2 regions of the Cupriavidus sp. 10L43_2 genome follow, and region 1 is predicted to be linked to the other one. Evidence: predicted binding sites of a transcription regulator. Region 1 holds the regulator's gene; the other holds the start of a gene.

Region 1 (8,482 bases):
AGGCGGGCAATGCTCTGGAAGATGAGGCGGTGATCGAAGCGGTAGAAGTCCGATTCGGAGAGGAAGTCGGCAATACGGTCCCAGGCGGCGTTATCCAGCAGCAGACCGCCGAGTACCGATTGCTCGGCCTCGATGGAGTGCGGGGGAACCTTGAGACTGTCTAGTTGGGGATCGGCGGCAGGCGCATTCATGGGGTGGGATTATAGCGGCGCCGGACCCGGCCCAAGGGCGCGGCGGCAATAAAAAAGGCAGGAGCGGAGCTCCTGCCTTCTTGTGCATCGGACGCACCGGCCGGGGCCGGCGCATCGATACGGTGCTGCTTAGACGTGCTCGCCCAGGACGGACACGGTCACGTCCACCACCACGTCGGTGTGCAGCGCAACGTTGACCGGGTGGTCGCCAACGATCTTCAGCGGGCCGTTCGGCAGACGCACTTGGGCCTTCTCGACCTTGAAGCCTTGGGTTTCCAGGGCTTCGGCGATGTCGGCGTTGGTCACCGAACCGAACAGTCGGCCGTCCACACCCGACTTCTGGGTGATCTGGACGGTCAGGCCGTTCAGCTTCTCGCCTTCGCCTTGAGCGGCGGCCAGCTTAGCGGCAGCGGCCTTTTCCAGCTCGGCGCGCTTCACTTCGAACTCGGCGATCGCGGTTTGCGTGGCGCGACGCGCCTTCTTCGACGGGATCAGGAAGTTACGAGCGTAACCGTCCTTCACGCGAACGATGTCGCCCAGGTTGCCCAGGTTGATGACTTTTTCCAGCAGAATGACTTGCATCGTGTATTTCTCCTTGCGGTCCTGGGACTATCAGTTCTTGTGCAGGTCGGTGTACGGCATCAGCGCCAGGAAGCGGGCGCGCTTGATGGCCGTATCCAGCTGACGCTGATAGTGAGCCTTGGTACCGGTCAGACGAGCCGGCGTGATCTTGCCGTTATCGCCGATGAAGTCCTTCAGGGTGTCCAGATCCTTGTAGTCGATCTGTTCCACGCCAGCCACGGTGAAGCGGCAGAAGCGCTTGCGCTTGAACAGCGGGTTCTGTTGCTGGAAGCGCTTCTTGTTCTTGTTGTCACGTTTGACGAATGCCATGATTCAATCCTTTACGAATGCTTTACATCCAGTGATGTGAAAGACGAGTGCCTTGCTGTTGCGGTGCCTGCGGGTGAGGAATCCTTCGCAGTCGAGCAGCGTGCCGAGCGGTAACCGCTCCAGACGCTGGCCGACGGGACCGATCCCCATCGCCGCGATGGCGAATTCCACCTGCCGGGGCGTTTCCGCCTCCATGACCTCGCCGGCATGCTGCAGGATGCAGTTGACGACGGGCACACCGGCCGGGGTGTAGCGCAGCGCATCGCGCTCCGCGAGGGTGGCGGTCAGCCTTAACTGGTTCACCGCTGTGCTCCCCCGCTCTCGCTACCTGGCCTGCCGTGGCGGATTTCGCCTGCCACGACCGGCACCGCAGACTGCATTCAGGCAGCCTGGCCTTCCGTGGTCGTTTGCGCGGCCTTGCGGGCTTCTTCGCGCTGCACTTCCTTCATCATCGGCGAAGGAGCGGTCTCGGCCTTCTTGGTCTGCACGATCAGGTGACGCAGCACGGCGTCATTGAACTTGAAGGCGTGCTCGAGTTCGGCCAGGGTTTCCTTGCCGCATTCGATGTTCAGGCAAACGTAGTGAGCCTTGGCCAGCTTCTGGATCATGTAGGCCATCTGACGGCGGCCCCAGTCTTCCACGCGGTGAACCTGGCCGTTTTGCGACGTGACGAGCTGCTTGTAACGCTCGATCATCGCCGGCACTTGTTCGCTTTGGTCCGGATGGACGATAAATACGATTTCGTAATGACGCATTGACGCTCCTTTTGGATGTAGCCACCCGGGCGCCATGTCCGGTGTAGCAAGGTTGAATAGCCCGCGAGTATAGCCCGGTTCCGGGCCAGCACGCAAGCCGGCATCCCGGCAGGACGCTGGGAATCTCTCAGTATTGTCGGAAAACAGCCTGCAGGCGAGCCGGATCGGTGCCAAGCGACGCATCCGCCGCCAGCGCCACCAGCAGCAGCACGCGCGCCTTGTACGGATTGAGATTGCCGGCGGAGGCGAATTCGCCCGAGGCCAGGCGCGGGCGTGCCGGCCCCGCCACATGGCCGGCGCCCGTGCGGGAGCTTCGCACCACGGCCACGCCTCGCGCAGCTGCATCGGCGAGCGCGTCGCCCAGCGTCTCATGAACCGAGCCATTGCCGGTGGCCGCCACCACGAACCCCTTTACGCCGGCCGAGACCATCGCATCCACGGCCACCCTGCCCGGCTGGGCATAGCTCGCCACGATTTCGACAAGTGGCCACGCCGTAGGCACGGGCAGCGCTGGCGCGTCGCCGGGGGCGAACGCGCGTCCAAAGCGCACGTAGGCATCCTGCACGAAACCAATTGGCCCGCCCGCCGGCGACGTGAACGCATTGACCGCCGAGGTATGGGCCTTGGCGACATCGCGGGCCGCATGAATTTCCTGGTTCAGGACCACGAGCACGCCCTGCCCGCGCGCATCCGGGCTTGCCGCCACGCGCACTGCGTCGAGCAAATTCAGCGGACCATCGGCCGAGAGCGACGTGGACGGGCGCATTGCCGCGGTCAGCACCACCGGCACCGCGCTCCGCTGCGTCAGGTGCAGGAACATCGCCGTTTCTTCAAGCGTGTCCGTGCCGTGGGTAATCACCACGCCCACCACATCGGGCTGCGCGACCCAATGCGCCACCCGTGCGGCAAGCGTCGCCCACAGGCTGAAGGCCATGTCCTTGCTGTCGATCTGGGCCACCTGCTCCGTCTCCACACGGGCCACCTCGCCCAGCGCAGGCACGGCCTGGATCAGCGACGAGACCGGCACGGTGGCCGCGCGGTACTGCGCACTGCTGGCGGGGCTGGCGGACGAGCCTGCGATGGTGCCGCCGGTGGCGAGCACGACGATGCGGGGCAATGACGTAGACATATAGCGAGAAAATCGAGCGAGTGAGCGGGTGGTGCAGGCGATTGTAACTGTGGCACGCCGAGGGCCGCCGCTCTCGCAAACCCGTGTCGCCGGGCGCACTGGAGTCCGCCTGGTGTCGCGCATGCCCCACATCGCCACTGCAAATTGTGCTTGCACTTCACTCGATACTGTATAAAATCACAGCATACTGTTTAAACATACAGTGCTTCGGCACCACGAGAGACCGGCGACCCATGGCGACCCTGACACCCCGGCAACAGCAGATCTTCGACCTGATCCGCAACACGATCCGGCACACCGGCATTCCGCCGACCCGTGCCGAGATCGCGTCCGAATTCGGTTTCTCCTCGCCCAACTCTGCCGAGGAACACCTGCGAGCGCTGGCCCGCAAGGGCGTGATCGAGCTGACGCCAGGCGCGTCGCGCGGCATCCGCCTCAAGGTGGCACGTAGCGATTCGGAGATGACGGACCAGTTCTCGCTGCCGATGGCCGGCGTGATGCAGCTAACGCTGCCGCTCGTGGGCCGCGTGGCCGCAGGCAGCCCGATCCTTGCCGCAGAGCACATCGACCGTCAGTACCAGGTAGACGCCTCGGTATTTGATGATCGACCTGATTACCTGCTGCGCGTGCGGGGCCTGAGCATGCGCGATGCCGGCATCCTCGACGGCGACCTGCTCGCCGTCAGGAAAGCCAGCGAAGCCGCCAACGGCAAGATCGTCGTCGCGCGGATCGGCGACGATGTGACCGTCAAACGCCTGAAGCGGCGCGGCGACATGATCGAGCTGATCGCCGAAAACCCGGATTTCGAGAATATCGTGGTGCAGGCCGGCCGCGAGGAATTTTCGCTGGAAGGCATCGCCGTCGGGCTAATCCGCTCCTCGGGCTTCTGACTTCCGAGACCGGACGGGCGGCCGCCTGTCCTGGTCCCCAGTTTCGCATTGCCAACGCCGCCCCGTTCTCTCCGGACGACGGGCGTGGACTCCTGCTGTCGCAAACTTCGAGGTGCCGCCATGCTGCCAGTCAATCACACCGCTTCCCGCCGCCCGGTCAAGCCCGTGCCGTTCCGCCAAACCAAGGGCGTGCGCGTCTACCAGGGCGCCCAGCGTCGTACGATGGTCGGCAGCATGGCTGCAATCTGCCGGATGCTGGAACTTGCGGATATGCCCGACAAACTGGACGCATGAACCGCTAGCGGCGGATCCGCGTCGCCCAAATCATTATAACTAGTGCAGTTGCGAGCCCACCACGTGAAATTAAGAGAACGTTTAATTCATCGTGAAAGGTGCTTTACACTCGATGGCGCGCATCCGTAGTACTGGCGCATTGGCGCCGATGCGCGAAACCGGAACTTGTCGACCCCGCCGAGTGCCGGTTTTTTTTCGCCCTCCCCGGCTGGATCAGGTACCAGGATACATGCCAGTCATGTTCTTGCGCAGACGGTCCCACAGCATACGCACGCCCCGCACGGTCCCGCTCAGACCCGCCGAGTAGCCAGGGTCGTAGTAGTGAATCAGCAACGACCGGCGCTCGCCAACTTCCACATCAAGGTTGGCATGCTGGAGCACAAAGCCGTTGAAGACATAGACGCTGCCCGGCTCCACCGGCACGCGGTTGCAGCGGCCACGGCGCAGATCCCGTAGCGTCAGCCATTTTCTGATGTGAAACGGCAGATTGCGCTGAATGCCATGACGAAGCTTGCAAAAAACATTGGCCACAGTGGATACCGCCAGCCGTGGCGGGTGATAAACCAGCAGATCACCGTTGCAAACGCCATCGGGGGCGAGCTTCAGCGGAATCAGCAGCGTCAGCAGATGCGAATCGTAGTGGCGGCAATGGCTCTCGTTGCGCGTAGACGTGCTGGCACAACGAATCACGTGGAACGCTTCCCAACGCAGCGACTTCTTCAGGAGCGTGGTGGCCATGGCCCGAGTCTCGGCGCACACCGTCTCCTCGAGCTTGCGGAAGGCTTCATTGCGACGTAGTAACTCAGCCATTGCGAATGGCTCGGCACGCTCGGGCTGTTCGCCGAAGGATCGATCGATAGCCGCGTTAATGGCAGCCAAGGTCGGCATCGGAATCACACTGGAAAATGCCGCCAGTGCTACATCAGGGTTGAATCGAATTCGCTCCGCCACGGCATGACCTCGCGCTTCGTATAGGTGATTTGCCTAGATGATATGGATTAGACCATTTGGCCCGCCGTGAAGCGTAGCGAAAATCATTCTCGAAAACTTGTCACTATGTGGGCTGTCGCACATGATCCGGGAACAAAGCCCAGTGCATCCACGCCCCCGACGGTTTTCCGGCACATGGGCCGATCAACGATTATTCTTTGGGTGAAGGATCGACGGACACTGGCTGACGATATAAGGGACGCAATGAGGACAAGCCTGGCGGCATGGCTCCTGGTCATCGCCGCACTGATTTCGGGGCCGGGGGTTGCTGCTGAGTTCGGTAGCAAGGGTGGCCCCGAGCCCGCCAATATCGATCAGATTACCGACCTACTTCGCGAAGAGCCCTACGACCTGGAGCTACTGATCAGCTTTGGGACATCGAAGGGCGGATCGGCTGGCCATATCGCCCTGGGCGTCCGTGACGACACGCTCGGCGACGACATTGTCTACTCGGCAAATTTCTACGCCGACCGCACGCCCAAGCACGAGAATGATTTTTACACCGCCAATCTGATGGCGGGCATCCCAAAGAAGGAATATCTGTTCAAGACGGCCTCCTCCATCGCGGAAACGACGATGTTTGGCCTCGACTATGGCGAGATCTACAAGCGGTCGGTGATCGGTGTGCGGGTCTACGGCGTGCCCACGCAGGAAAAACAGTCGCTGGTCGATTACTTCCGCCGCATCAACGACGATTACCATCGGCGGGCAACGGACACCGAATATCACAGCGGCACAATCCAATACGATTATTTGCGCCTGAACTGCGCCAAGACCATCGGCGCCGCCTTCAAGTACGGCGCCGGCTACAAAAATTTGACGATAAAGAGCCCCAAAGTCCTATCCGGGCGACGCGTGGTGGCCGCCGCGACCGCGAATATTCCCACGGAGATGGCGATGAAGCTGATCAAGGAATGGGGCAAGCGCGGATACGGTATGGACGTAGTGCTGTACAAGAAGTACGGCAGCTCCACCTATGTGGAACCTCGCGAAGAGGAGAAGGTGGCATTCAAGGACCTGCCCAACCGCTTCCCCTCCGTCCTGTCGCTCGATTTCCGCAGGGAGCAAGGGGCCTATCGCGACTTCGACAATCTCTACGCCATGTACCTGTTCTACAACCTGGGCCGGTTCAGCGTGCGCGTGAATGAGCAGACGCGGTTGCTGGAGGTCGAGAAGGACAAGGAGCCGATGCCCTATCGACAAGCCGCGGAACTGGCCAAGGCCAGCGCCGAATCGGACAGCGAAAAATTTCGTCGCCACGCCGAAGCGCCGGACAACACCCATCTCTACTATTTCTCGGAGGGGAATCAGGACGGGAGTGCTCGCTGAGCGGGTAGCAACGGCGCGCAGAAAAGCAAAACGGCCACTTGAGTAAGTGGCCGTTTTGTTAAGCAATTTGGGGTGGCTGATGGGACTCGAACCCACGACGACAGGAATCACAATCCTGGACTCTACCAACTGAGCTACAGCCACCGTAGAGGTTTTGCCAGCTTGCCGCTGGCGCTTCCGCTAACCGGCGTTGCCGTTCAACGAAAAACAAGATTCTACAAGGATCTTCAGAGGATGGCTAGTATTCCGCACAAAAAATTTCAACCGGCCTCGCCTGCCTTATCGACTGCCATGCCACTTCGCTTCGAGCAGCACCGCCTCCTTGATTGCGGCAACAGTCTCGGCCTCGCTCGGGAACAAGCCGAGCAGTCGCCGGGACTTGCCATTGAGCACATCGCGCTGCAATGCTTTACCCGCTTCCACCGAGGTGCCGGCGTGCCAGCAGTACCGCGCAGTCCATTTGCCGTCCTGCAGACGCTCGGCCACCCAGATCAGGCGGAAGTCCTCGAAGACCTCGCCAAATGGCTCTTCCCCATCCACCATGTGCTATCCCCCAAGGCTCGCTTCCGATCCGTCGCGCCGGCCCATGCTCGTGCACGCGCTGCGACGCCGACTACCGGCCAGCCCACTTGCTTTTCCCCCACCGAAACCCTGGTTGCACAGGATTCACAGGCCACATGCCGACTGCCACGGCATTGATGGCATCGTAACATGACGAAAACGCCGCTTACCTACTTTCAGAAATCCAGATGTCTATAGCGTGGGACATCGAACGCCGTTTCGCCAAGTCAAAATGTCTATCGGCTACCGCACGAAAAACGCGGCGGGCCCCACGAACGCAGGGTTCTGGCGCAATTGGTGCTGATAGATACTCTTTCGCGAGGGACATTGACCCCCCTCGACATTCCCGTCAGGCGGCCTTGGTAACCAAGAGTCGCCTGCTTTTTTTGGGGACGCGCAGAATGTGAGGACGAAAAAAAAGAGCCCGCCGTAGCGGACTCTTAAAATTAGCGATCTCAATGCCCTGAAGGCAGGATCAATGTAGTCGGCCCGGATCGTGAGCACTATTCGGGCAAACCCAAGGTACGGCGGACAAAAAAAGAGCCCGCACACGGCGGGCCCAATAATCAGTTGAAGAAAGCCCTGTATTCGAGGGCAAGCACAGTGTAAGAAGGTGCCCGCTAAGCGGCGAATTAGGGGAATCCCTTTGCTGGTGCGGGATTCGACGCCACCGACTGCCCAATACACCGCTGCACGCACCCGTCCGGGCACCCTGCATAGAACGATCGTTCGAAATTAGAGTTTTCCTTCGATTCCGGCGGGCGCTCAGGCTGCCTCAAGCAGGCCCGGACGCAGGTGGCTACGCGCTTCTTCGAAGAGCGCGTCCACGGCGATACGGCTACGCGCGGCGTGCATGCGACGTGCATCTGACAGCACACGCCGCCAACCCCGGCCACCGTGAATGCCCCGATGCAAGCCCAGCATGTGCCGCGTGACGGCGCCCATGTAACCGCCTTGCTCCACCAAAGCGCCGATGTAGTCCTGCATCGCCAACTCCACTTCCTGCCGCGCAGAAATAGGCGTGGTCGCGCCATAGAAGCGCGTATCCATTTCCGACAGGAAATACGGTTGGTGATACGCCTCGCGGCCAATCATGACGCCATCCACGTGTTGCAGATGCTCGGCGATCTCGTCGTAGGTCACGATGCCACCATTGATCAGAATCTCGAGTTTCGGAAACTCGCGTTTTAGCTGATAAGCGACCTCATAACGGAGCTGCGGGATTTCGCGATTTTCTTTTGGGCTCAGGCCCTTCAATATCGCGTTGCGCGCATGGACGATAAACGTCTCGCATCCCGCATCAGCGATCGTGCCAACAAAATCGCGGACAAAATCGTAATGCTCGATCGTGTCGATACCGATCCGGTGCTTGACCGTCACCGGAATGGACACCGCATCGCGCATCGCTTTCACGCAATCCGCCACCAGAGTCGGCTCCGCCATCAGGCAAGC
Region 2 (8,482 bases), on a different contig from region 1:
GTGATTGGGGGCCTGATCACCTCCACGCTGCTGACGCTGGTGATGGTGCCGGTGCTGTACCGCTGGTTCGACGACAGCAAGCCGGAGCCGCGCGACATGTCGGTGTAGGCGCGGTATGACGTTGGCCCTGACGTTGACCCCTGACGTCGCAGTACAATGACGGCCGGCCGGCACGCCACGCGTGTCGGCCGTTTTTCGTTTTTCGGAGGGATTCCATGACGTTGCCGGTTTCACGGCAGGGGCGCCGCATGCTGGTGGCGCTGGCTGCTGCCACGCTCTCGACCTTCGCCTTCGCTACCGAGGCGCCCGTCAATATCGAACTGGGCCAGCGCGGCGGACGCCCCGAGGCACCCGAGGCACCCGTGGCCTGCATGGAGGCCGTCAAGGCCAGGCTGCCGAACCCCGACCGCTTCCGCTGGGTGCGCGGCACCACGCGGCGCGTGGCGGAGGACTTCTACAGCGTGGTCGGCAACGTCGAGTTCGTGAACCAGGCCGGCGAGACGCGCAAGGGCGACGCCCAGTGTGATGTCATGCGCGCGCCCGGCAACCAGTTCATCGTGCCGAAGGTACGGCTGCCCCAGTAAATACAAGGGTTTGCGAGCCGCCAAGATGACAATGCTGTCATCTTGGCGGCTTTTTCATTGGCGCGTCTTTACACGTACGGGACCATCTCCTAAGCTATTGTGTACGCTGTACACAAATAGGCAGCGACATCATCGACTGAATCAAACCGATCAACAGGAGACCGTTGCAATGCAGACCGAAACGACCAACGAACACCGCTGGCTGCAGAAGCTGGTGGGCAAATGGATGGCCGAAGGCGAGGCGGTGATGGGGCCGGACACCCCGCCGCAGAAGTGGAAGATTCCCGAACAGGTGGGCGCCGTGGGCGACCTCTGGGTGCAGGGCCGCTCCGAGGGCGAGATGCCCGGCTGCGGGCAGGCCGTCACGGTGATGACGCTGGGCTATGACCCCACGCGCAAGCATTTCGTGGGCACCTTCATCGGGTCGATGATGACCCATATGTGGATCTACGAGGGTGACCTCGAGGCCGATGGCCGCACGCTGACGCTGCGCGCCGATGGCCCGACCTTCACGCCGGAAGGCAAGCTGGTGCCGGGCAAGACCTCGAAATTCCGCGACGTGATCGCCTTCCAGGACGATGACAACCGCACGCTGACCTCATTCATGCAGGGCGATGACGGCGAATGGATGCAGATCATGCAGGCGCGGTATCGGCGGGAGAAGTAGGGCGCGGGGAGGGGCGTCGAAGCCGGACGCCTCAGACCCGGTCCAGTTCGTCGCTGTTCCACCAGGCGTCCAGCAGGGGCTGGAAGCGGTTGTCGGGCGCGGGCGGTATGCGCGTGCTCTTGCGCGCGGGCGGCAGTTCGCGCCCCGTCAGCTGGTAGTAGACGGCAGCCGGCAGGGTGCCCGGGCCGTAGGGCACATGGTCGATCACGCTCATCTGCCGCGCGGCCTTCAGCGCCCGGGTGGTCTCCTCCGGGGACAAGCCGCTGGCGTCAGCCAGCGCGTCGCGGCGCAGCGGACCCTCGCGCTGCAAACCGGCGATCAGAAGATGCACACATTGACGTGTATTCCGTTTCATAGGGGCGCATTTTTCCGCACCTGCCCCGCGCTGCACAATCCGGATTGACATTTGTTTGCAATCCGCCACGTCGTTTCGTGGCAGTTGCCCCACTGTAGTGGGAGATGTGGGGCCTTTTGGGCCACTTTTCGCCCAACGAGGCGGCGCGCGTTCCACTTCGGCCATGCCCCTCTTGCGCCAGCGTCGATACTGTATAAACATACAGTAATCGTCAATCTTCCGATGGCGCACGCCCGCCGCGTGTGCCGAATTCATCACCATGACTGCGCCCCCGCACATCCTGCCTGCCGAGGAGGATGGTGCGTCTCCACTGCCTTCGCCTCCCGATCCCGTGCCCGATCACCGGGCCTCGGTGGCCGAACTCGAGCATCGCTACCCCGGCCTGTGGCGCGCCGGGCAACTGGGCCATGCCGGCCGGCTGCCCGTGTGCCCGAGCGGCTATGACGCGCTGGCGCAGGAGCTGCCCGGCGGGGGCTGGCCCGCTGGCGCGGTCACCGAACTGCTGCTCGCCCACGATGGCGTGGGCGAACTGCGCCTGCTGATGCCGGCGTTGCGCACGCTGGCCGCGGCGGGGCGGCGGGTGGCGTTCGTCAATCCGCCTTATCTGCCGAATGCCGCTGGGCTGGCGGGGCTGGCCGGCCTGCCTGCGCGCCAGCTCTACTGGGTGCGGCCGCCGGCGGCCACCCCGCCGGCCTCGCGCCGCACGGACATGCTCTGGGCGGCCGAGCAGATGCTGCGCAGCCAGGCGTTCGGCGCCGTGCTGGTGTGGCTCGGCATCGCACGGCCCGAGGCGCTGCGCCGGCTCCAGGTGCTGGCGCAGGCCGGCGATACCGTGGTCTGGGTGCTGCGGCCCCTGCGCGTGCTCCAGGAATCGTCGCCGGCCGTGCTGCGGCTGGCGCTGTCGCCGTTGCCCGGCAACATGCTGTCGATTGCCTTCCACAAGCGCCGTGGCCCCGTGCGGGACGCGCCGCTGCAACTGTCGCTGGGCGGCATGGCGCACGTGCCCGCACGCGTCGCCACGCCCGTCATTCCCACCGCTCCTGTCACCTCCACCGCGCCTTCCGTGGTGCCCCCTCATCATGCTGCCGACGTTCTGGATCGCGGTGCATCTGCCGCGCCTGCCGCTGGACGCGCTGCAACCGAGCTGGCCTGAGGCCGCCGGTGCGCCGTCCGTCCCCGCCTCCGGCACGCTGCAACAGGCGCTGCCCGGGGCGGTGATGGCGCACGAGCGCGTGGTGCTGGCCAACGGCCCGGCCGTGGCCCTCGGCGTGGCGTTCGGCATGCGGCGCGGCGGCGTGCAGGCGCTGTCGGCGGAGGTCGTGCAACTGGAGCGCAGCCTCCCGGCCGAAGAGGCGTTGATGACCGACGTGGCGCTGACGCTGCTCCACTTCACGCCGGCCGTGACGATCGACCCGGATGCCGAATCGGCCACCGTGATGCTCGACGTCACCGCCAGCCTGCGCCTGTTCGGCGGGCACCGCGCGCTGTGCCGTGCCATCCGCGCGCGGGTGCGGCAGCTCGGCACGTTCGCGCAACTGGGCTGCGGCACCACGGCGCAGGGCGCGGCCTGGCTCGCCCGGCAGCCGCTGCGCCGGACGCGGCGCGGGATCGTGCGGCCCGCGCGCCGCGCCATCCAGCCTGCCCGCATGACGCGCCTGCTCGATGCCCTGCCCGTGGCGTGCCTGCAGACGCTGGCCGATCCGGGCTGGCTCGAGGGCGTGGGCTGCCGCACGCTGGGGCAGGTGAGGCAGTTGCCGCGCGCGGGGCTGTCGCGCCGCATCGGCACGGCACTGCTGGCGCGGCTCGATCAGGCTTACGATCAGGCGCCGGCCGGCTTTGCATGGTTCGAGGCGCCGCCCGCCTTCGCGCAGCGGATGGAGCTGCCGGGGCGCATCGAAGCGGCCGACGGGGTGCTGGCCGGCGCGCAGCGGCTGCTGCTGGCGCTGTCCGGCTGGCTGGCGGCGCAGCAGGCCGGCGTTACGCGCTGCGTGCTGGTGCTGGAGCACGAGCGCTACCGGCTGGGCGAGGACATGGACAGCACGCTCGTGCCGCTGGGCCTGGCGCAGCCCAGCCGTGACCCGGTGCACCTGTCGAAGCTGCTGCGCGAGAAGCTCGACAAGGTGCGCTTCCACGCGCCCGTGGGCGGCCTGGCGCTGCGCGTGGAGGCGATGGAGACCTGCCTGCCGCAGAGCGATTCGTTGTTCCCGGAGCCCGGCGCGGCGCCGGCCGAACTGGGCCGGCTGATCGATACGCTGATGGCCCGCCTCGGCCGCGACAACGTGCTGCAGCCTCGCCCGCTGGCCGACCATCGCCCCGAATGCGCCAACCAGTGGGGCCCGGTGGACGAGCCGCCGCCCCGCGCGCCCGCCACCGGCACGCTGCCGCCCGAACGGCCGCTGTGGCTGCTGGAGGCGCCCCGGCCGCTGCGCGTGCAGCGGCACCGGCCCGTCTACGAAGGCCCGCTGGTCATGCTCACCCGCCCCGAGCGCATCGAAGCCGGCTGGTGGGATGGCGGACTGGCCACGCGCGACTATTTCATCGCCGAACGGGCGGACGGGCTGCGCTGCTGGGTCTATCGCGAGCGCCCCGGCCATCCCACCCGCAGCGGGCAGGAAGAGGGCGGCGAATACCGCTGGTTCCTGCACGGGCTGTTCGCCTGATTTCGCCTGAATATTCCTGACGTTTTCCCCATGCTGTCGTCGCTTCCTGGCCTCTCCTCGCTGCTGCCCTCGCTGCCCGATTACGCGGAGCTGCACTGTGTGTCGAACTTCACGTTCCTCACCGGCGCCTCGCATCCGCAGGAACTGATCGCGCGCGCATTCCAGCTCGGCTACAGCGGGCTGGCGCTGACCGACGAGTGCTCGGTGGCGGGCACGGCGCGCGCGCATCACGCCATCAAGGTGCTGCGCGAGGAGATGTGGGAGGCCGTGGCGCGCAGCGCCCGCCGGCTGGCGGCGGGGCAGGCGGACGGCGAGTTCGATGATGCCGAGCTGGTCCATGCCTTCACACCCGATGGAATGGAGGGGATGGACGATGTGGACGACATGGAGGAGGGCGACCCCGACGCCTTGCCGCTCATCGGCGACCACCCGGACGACGACCCCGATGCCGCCGCGCACCGCCACCGCGTGCTGGAGGCGCGCGCCGCCGCCGCCGATGCGTTCAACGTGATCCTCGGCAGCCGCTTCACGCTGACGGCCTCCCCCGGGCAGCCCCCCGAGCCCTATGCCATGCCCATGCCGCCCCCGCGCCTGCTGCTGCTGGCGCAGAACCGCGAGGGCTTCGGCAATCTCTGCGAGTTCATCACGCTGGGCCGCACGCGCGCGGAGAAGGGCAGCTATCTGCTGTATCCGTCCGACCTCGCCAGCCCCGAGCCGGATCAGGCGCACCTGCGCGGCATGCCCGATTGCCTCGCCATCCTGCTGCCCGACTACTGCGCCGATCCCGATGTGCTGCGCGCGCAGGCGCTGTGGTGCCGGGAGACGTTCGGGGCGCGCGTGTGGATCGCGCTGGAACTGCTGCAGGGCCATGCCGAGGCGCTGCATCGCACCCGGCTCCAGGCCGTGTCGGCGGAAACCGGCGTGCCGCTGGTGGCGGCGGGCGCCGTGACCATGCACGTGCGCTCGCGCAAGCCGCTGGCCGATGTGCTGACCGCCATCCGGCTCGGCCAGCCGCTGCCCGCCTGCGGCATGGCGCTGGCGCCCAATGCCGAGGCGCACCTGCGCATGCGGCAGGTGGTGTCGCGGCTCTATCCGCGCGAGGCGCTGGCGCAGACGCTGAAGATTGCCGATCAGTGCCGGTTCTCGCTGGACACGCTGCGCTACGAATACCCCGAGGAACTGGTGCCCGACGGCGAGACGCCGATCAGCTACCTGCGCAAGGAGGTGGAGCGGGGCAGCCGCGAGCGTTTTCCGCACGGCATGGAGCCCGAGTGGGAGGCGCAGCTTGAGGGCGAACTCGAACTGATCGAGGAAAAGCACTACGAGCCGTTCTTCCTGACCGTGCACGACATCGTGCGCTTCGCGCGCCAGCGCGGCATCCTGTGCCAGGGCCGGGGCTCGGCCGCCAACTCGCTGGTCTGCTACTGCCTGCATATCACCGAGGTGAGCCCGGAGCAGGCCAACCTGCTGTTCGGCCGATTCCTCTCGCGCGAGCGCGACGAGCCGCCCGATATCGACGTCGATTTCGAGCACCAGCGGCGCGAGGAGGTGATCCAGTACATCTACGAGAAGTACGGCCGGCATCGGGCCGCGCTGGCGGCGTCGCTGATCACCTATCGCTCCCGTAGCGCGCTGCGGGACGTGGGGCGCGCGCTCGGCATCGACCCGAGCGTGGTGGAGCAGGTGGTCAAGGGCCAGGCGTGGTGGGATGGCGGCACGGCGTTCCTGGAGCGCATTACGCGCTACGGCCTGGACCCCGACTCCCCGGCCGTGCGGCAATGGGCGAGCCTGACCGAGCAGCTGCGCGGCTTTCCGCGCCACCTGTCGCAGCACGTGGGCGGCTTCGTGATCGCGCGGCACAAGCTGTCGCGGCTGGTGCCGATCGAGAACGCGGCCATGGCCGACCGCAGCGTGATCCAGTGGGACAAGGACGACCTCGAATCGCTGGGGCTGCTCAAGGTGGATGTGCTCGCGCTCGGCATGCTCACCGCCATCCGGCGCGCGCTGGCGATGATCCCGAATCCCGAGCCCGAGCGGGCCGGGCTGCCGTGCCGCATGGAAGACCTGCCCGAGACCGACGACGCCACCTACGACATGATCTGCAAGGCGGATACCGTGGGTGTGTTCCAGATCGAGTCGCGCGCGCAGCAGTCGATGCTGCCGCGCCTGCAGCCGCGCAAATATTACGATCTCGTGGTGGAGGTGGCCATCGTGAGGCCGGGACCGATCCAGGGCGGCATGGTGCACCCCTACCTCAAGCGGCGCGAGGCGCTGCGCCGCACCGGCAAGCTGCCGACCTACTTCAACGACGTGATCCGCCGCGTGCTGGGCCGCACGCTGGGCGTGCCGATCTTCCAGGAGCAGGTGATGCAGCTCGCCATCGACGCGGCCGGTTTCACGCCGGGGCAGGCAGACCAGCTGCGCCGCTCGATGGCGGCGTGGCGGCGGCGCGGCGATCTCAAGAAGCACCAGGATGCGCTGGTGCGCGCGCTGACCACGCGCGGCTATCCCGAGTCCTTCGCGCTGGCCATCTGCAAGCAGATCGAGGGGTTTGGCGAGTACGGCTTCCCGGAGAGCCACGCGGCGAGCTTCGCGAAGCTGGTCTACGTGAGCGCGTGGCTCAAGTGCCATCATCCCGATGCCTTCCTGTGCGGCCTGCTGAACAGCCACCCGATGGGCTTCTATTCGCCGTCGCAACTGGTGCAGGACGCGCGCCGGCATGACGTGGTGACGCAGCCCGTGGACGTGACCGTCAGCGGCTGGGAGAGCGCGCTGGAGGCCCGCCGCCCCGGCCAGCGCTACCGCGACGTGCGGCTGGGGCTGGGCCGCGTGCGCGGCATGCGCGAGGATGCCGCGCTGCGCATCGAGGCGGCGCGGGCCGAACGGCCGTTCGAGAGCGTGGAAGACCTGGCACGGCGCGCGGGGCTGGACAAGCACGACATCGACGTCCTGGCGGCGGCCGACGCGCTGGTGTCGCTGGCCGGCCACCGGCGCCAGGCGCGTTGGCTGGCGCGCGGCGCGGCGGTGCAGTCCGTGCACCGCGACCTGCTGCACGAGGCACCCCCGGCCGAAGCCGAGCTGCTGCTGCCCGAGCCGAAGATCGGCGAAGACGTGGCCGCCGACTACGCCAGCCTGGGGCTCTCCCTGAAATGCCACCCGCTGACCCTGCTGCGCCGCCGCCTGACGGCGCTCAAGTTCCTCACGGCGCAGCAGCTATCGCGGCTGGGCAACGGCCGCCGCGTGCGCGCGTGCGGCATCGTCACGGTGCGCCAGCGCCCCTCCACGGCCAACGGCACCATTTTTACCTCCATCGAGGACGAAACCGGGCCGATCAACGTGATCATCTGGCCCGACCTGGTGGAGCGGCAGCGCAAGGAGGTGCTCGGCGCCAAGCTGCTGGGCGTGATCGGCACCTGGCAAAGGCAGGGCGAGGTCAGGCACCTGGTGGCGCAGGAACTGGTCGACCTGAGCCCGCTGCTGGGCAAGCTGATGGCGGAGAGCCGGGATTTTCATTGAGGGATGGCCGGCGAGCATCGTATCCGTCGCCCGTAGCACCTACACTTAGGCAACCGCGCCGCGATCGGCCAGCACGATCTGCCCGGTTTTTCGGCTTTCCCCCACCTCAACGAGGAGATGCATCATGGCAACATCGCCCAATCCGTTTACCGATTTCACCAAGTTGCTCGAACAGTACAAGCTGCCCGGCGTCGACATGACGGCGGTGATCGAAGCCCGGCGCAAGGATATCGACGCCATCACGGAGGCCAACAAGATTGCCTACGAAGGCATGCAGGCGCTGGTGCAAAAGCAGGCCGAGATCCTGAGCCAGAGCATGCAGGAGATTCAGGCCGCGGCCCAGAAGCTGACCGCAGGCGGCGATCCTGCCGCGGCCATGGCCCGGCAGGGCGAGTTCGTCCAGCAAGGCTTGCAGACGGCGTTCAACAACATGCGCGAACTGGCGGAAATGGCCCAGAAATCGCAAGCGGAAGCGCTGGCCGTGATGACCCAGCGCGCCGAGCAGAACATCGAAGAGGCCAAGCGGCTGATGAAAATGCCCGGGAAGTAAGCGACGGGTAACGACGATCCGGGCCCGGCCGGGGGTGCCCGCCCAGGCCCGCTCAGGCCCGCACCGGCAGCCGGGGCGTGAACCGCAGGTGCTGGATCTCGCCGCCCTTGCCCACCAGGATCGTGGCCTCGGGGATTTCCTCCCAGACGC

What was found. Region 1 encodes LexA, which represses DNA repair genes until DNA is damaged. Its sites were predicted from a motif close to ACTGTATNNNNATACAGT; they were not measured.
Region 2: a site for LexA is predicted at 1,795-1,812, ahead of imuA (translesion DNA synthesis-associated protein ImuA). Genes of this name have one in related genera too.

What each region holds. Positions count from the first base shown of each region.
Region 1 is NZ_JBFTJE010000006.1:3,271-11,752, forward strand. It holds gene AC1DEL_RS10515 (replicative DNA helicase) at 1-191, opposite strand, end outside; gene rplI (50S ribosomal protein L9) at 321-773, opposite strand; gene rpsR (30S ribosomal protein S18) at 804-1,082, opposite strand; gene priB (primosomal replication protein N) at 1,086-1,385, opposite strand; gene rpsF (30S ribosomal protein S6) at 1,463-1,837, opposite strand; gene AC1DEL_RS10540 (asparaginase) at 1,965-3,008, opposite strand; gene lexA (transcriptional repressor LexA) at 3,200-3,856, shown strand; gene AC1DEL_RS10550 (hypothetical protein) at 3,977-4,150, shown strand; gene AC1DEL_RS10555 (hypothetical protein) at 4,364-5,101, opposite strand; gene AC1DEL_RS10560 (hypothetical protein) at 5,345-6,469, shown strand; tRNA gene AC1DEL_RS10565 (tRNA-His) at 6,538-6,613, opposite strand; gene AC1DEL_RS10570 (hypothetical protein) at 6,749-7,012, opposite strand; gene dusA (tRNA dihydrouridine(20/20a) synthase DusA) at 7,796-8,482, opposite strand, start outside.
Region 2 is NZ_JBFTJE010000004.1:190,072-198,553, reverse strand. It holds gene AC1DEL_RS07665 (efflux RND transporter permease subunit) at 1-108, shown strand, start outside; gene AC1DEL_RS07660 (DUF2880 domain-containing protein) at 216-584, shown strand; gene AC1DEL_RS07655 (DUF1579 domain-containing protein) at 754-1,251, shown strand; gene AC1DEL_RS07650 (hypothetical protein) at 1,283-1,582, opposite strand; gene imuA (translesion DNA synthesis-associated protein ImuA) at 1,866-2,759, shown strand; gene AC1DEL_RS07640 (Y-family DNA polymerase) at 2,686-4,266, shown strand; gene AC1DEL_RS07635 (error-prone DNA polymerase) at 4,297-7,782, shown strand; gene AC1DEL_RS07630 (phasin family protein) at 7,907-8,332, shown strand; gene AC1DEL_RS07625 (class II glutamine amidotransferase) at 8,385-8,482, opposite strand, start outside.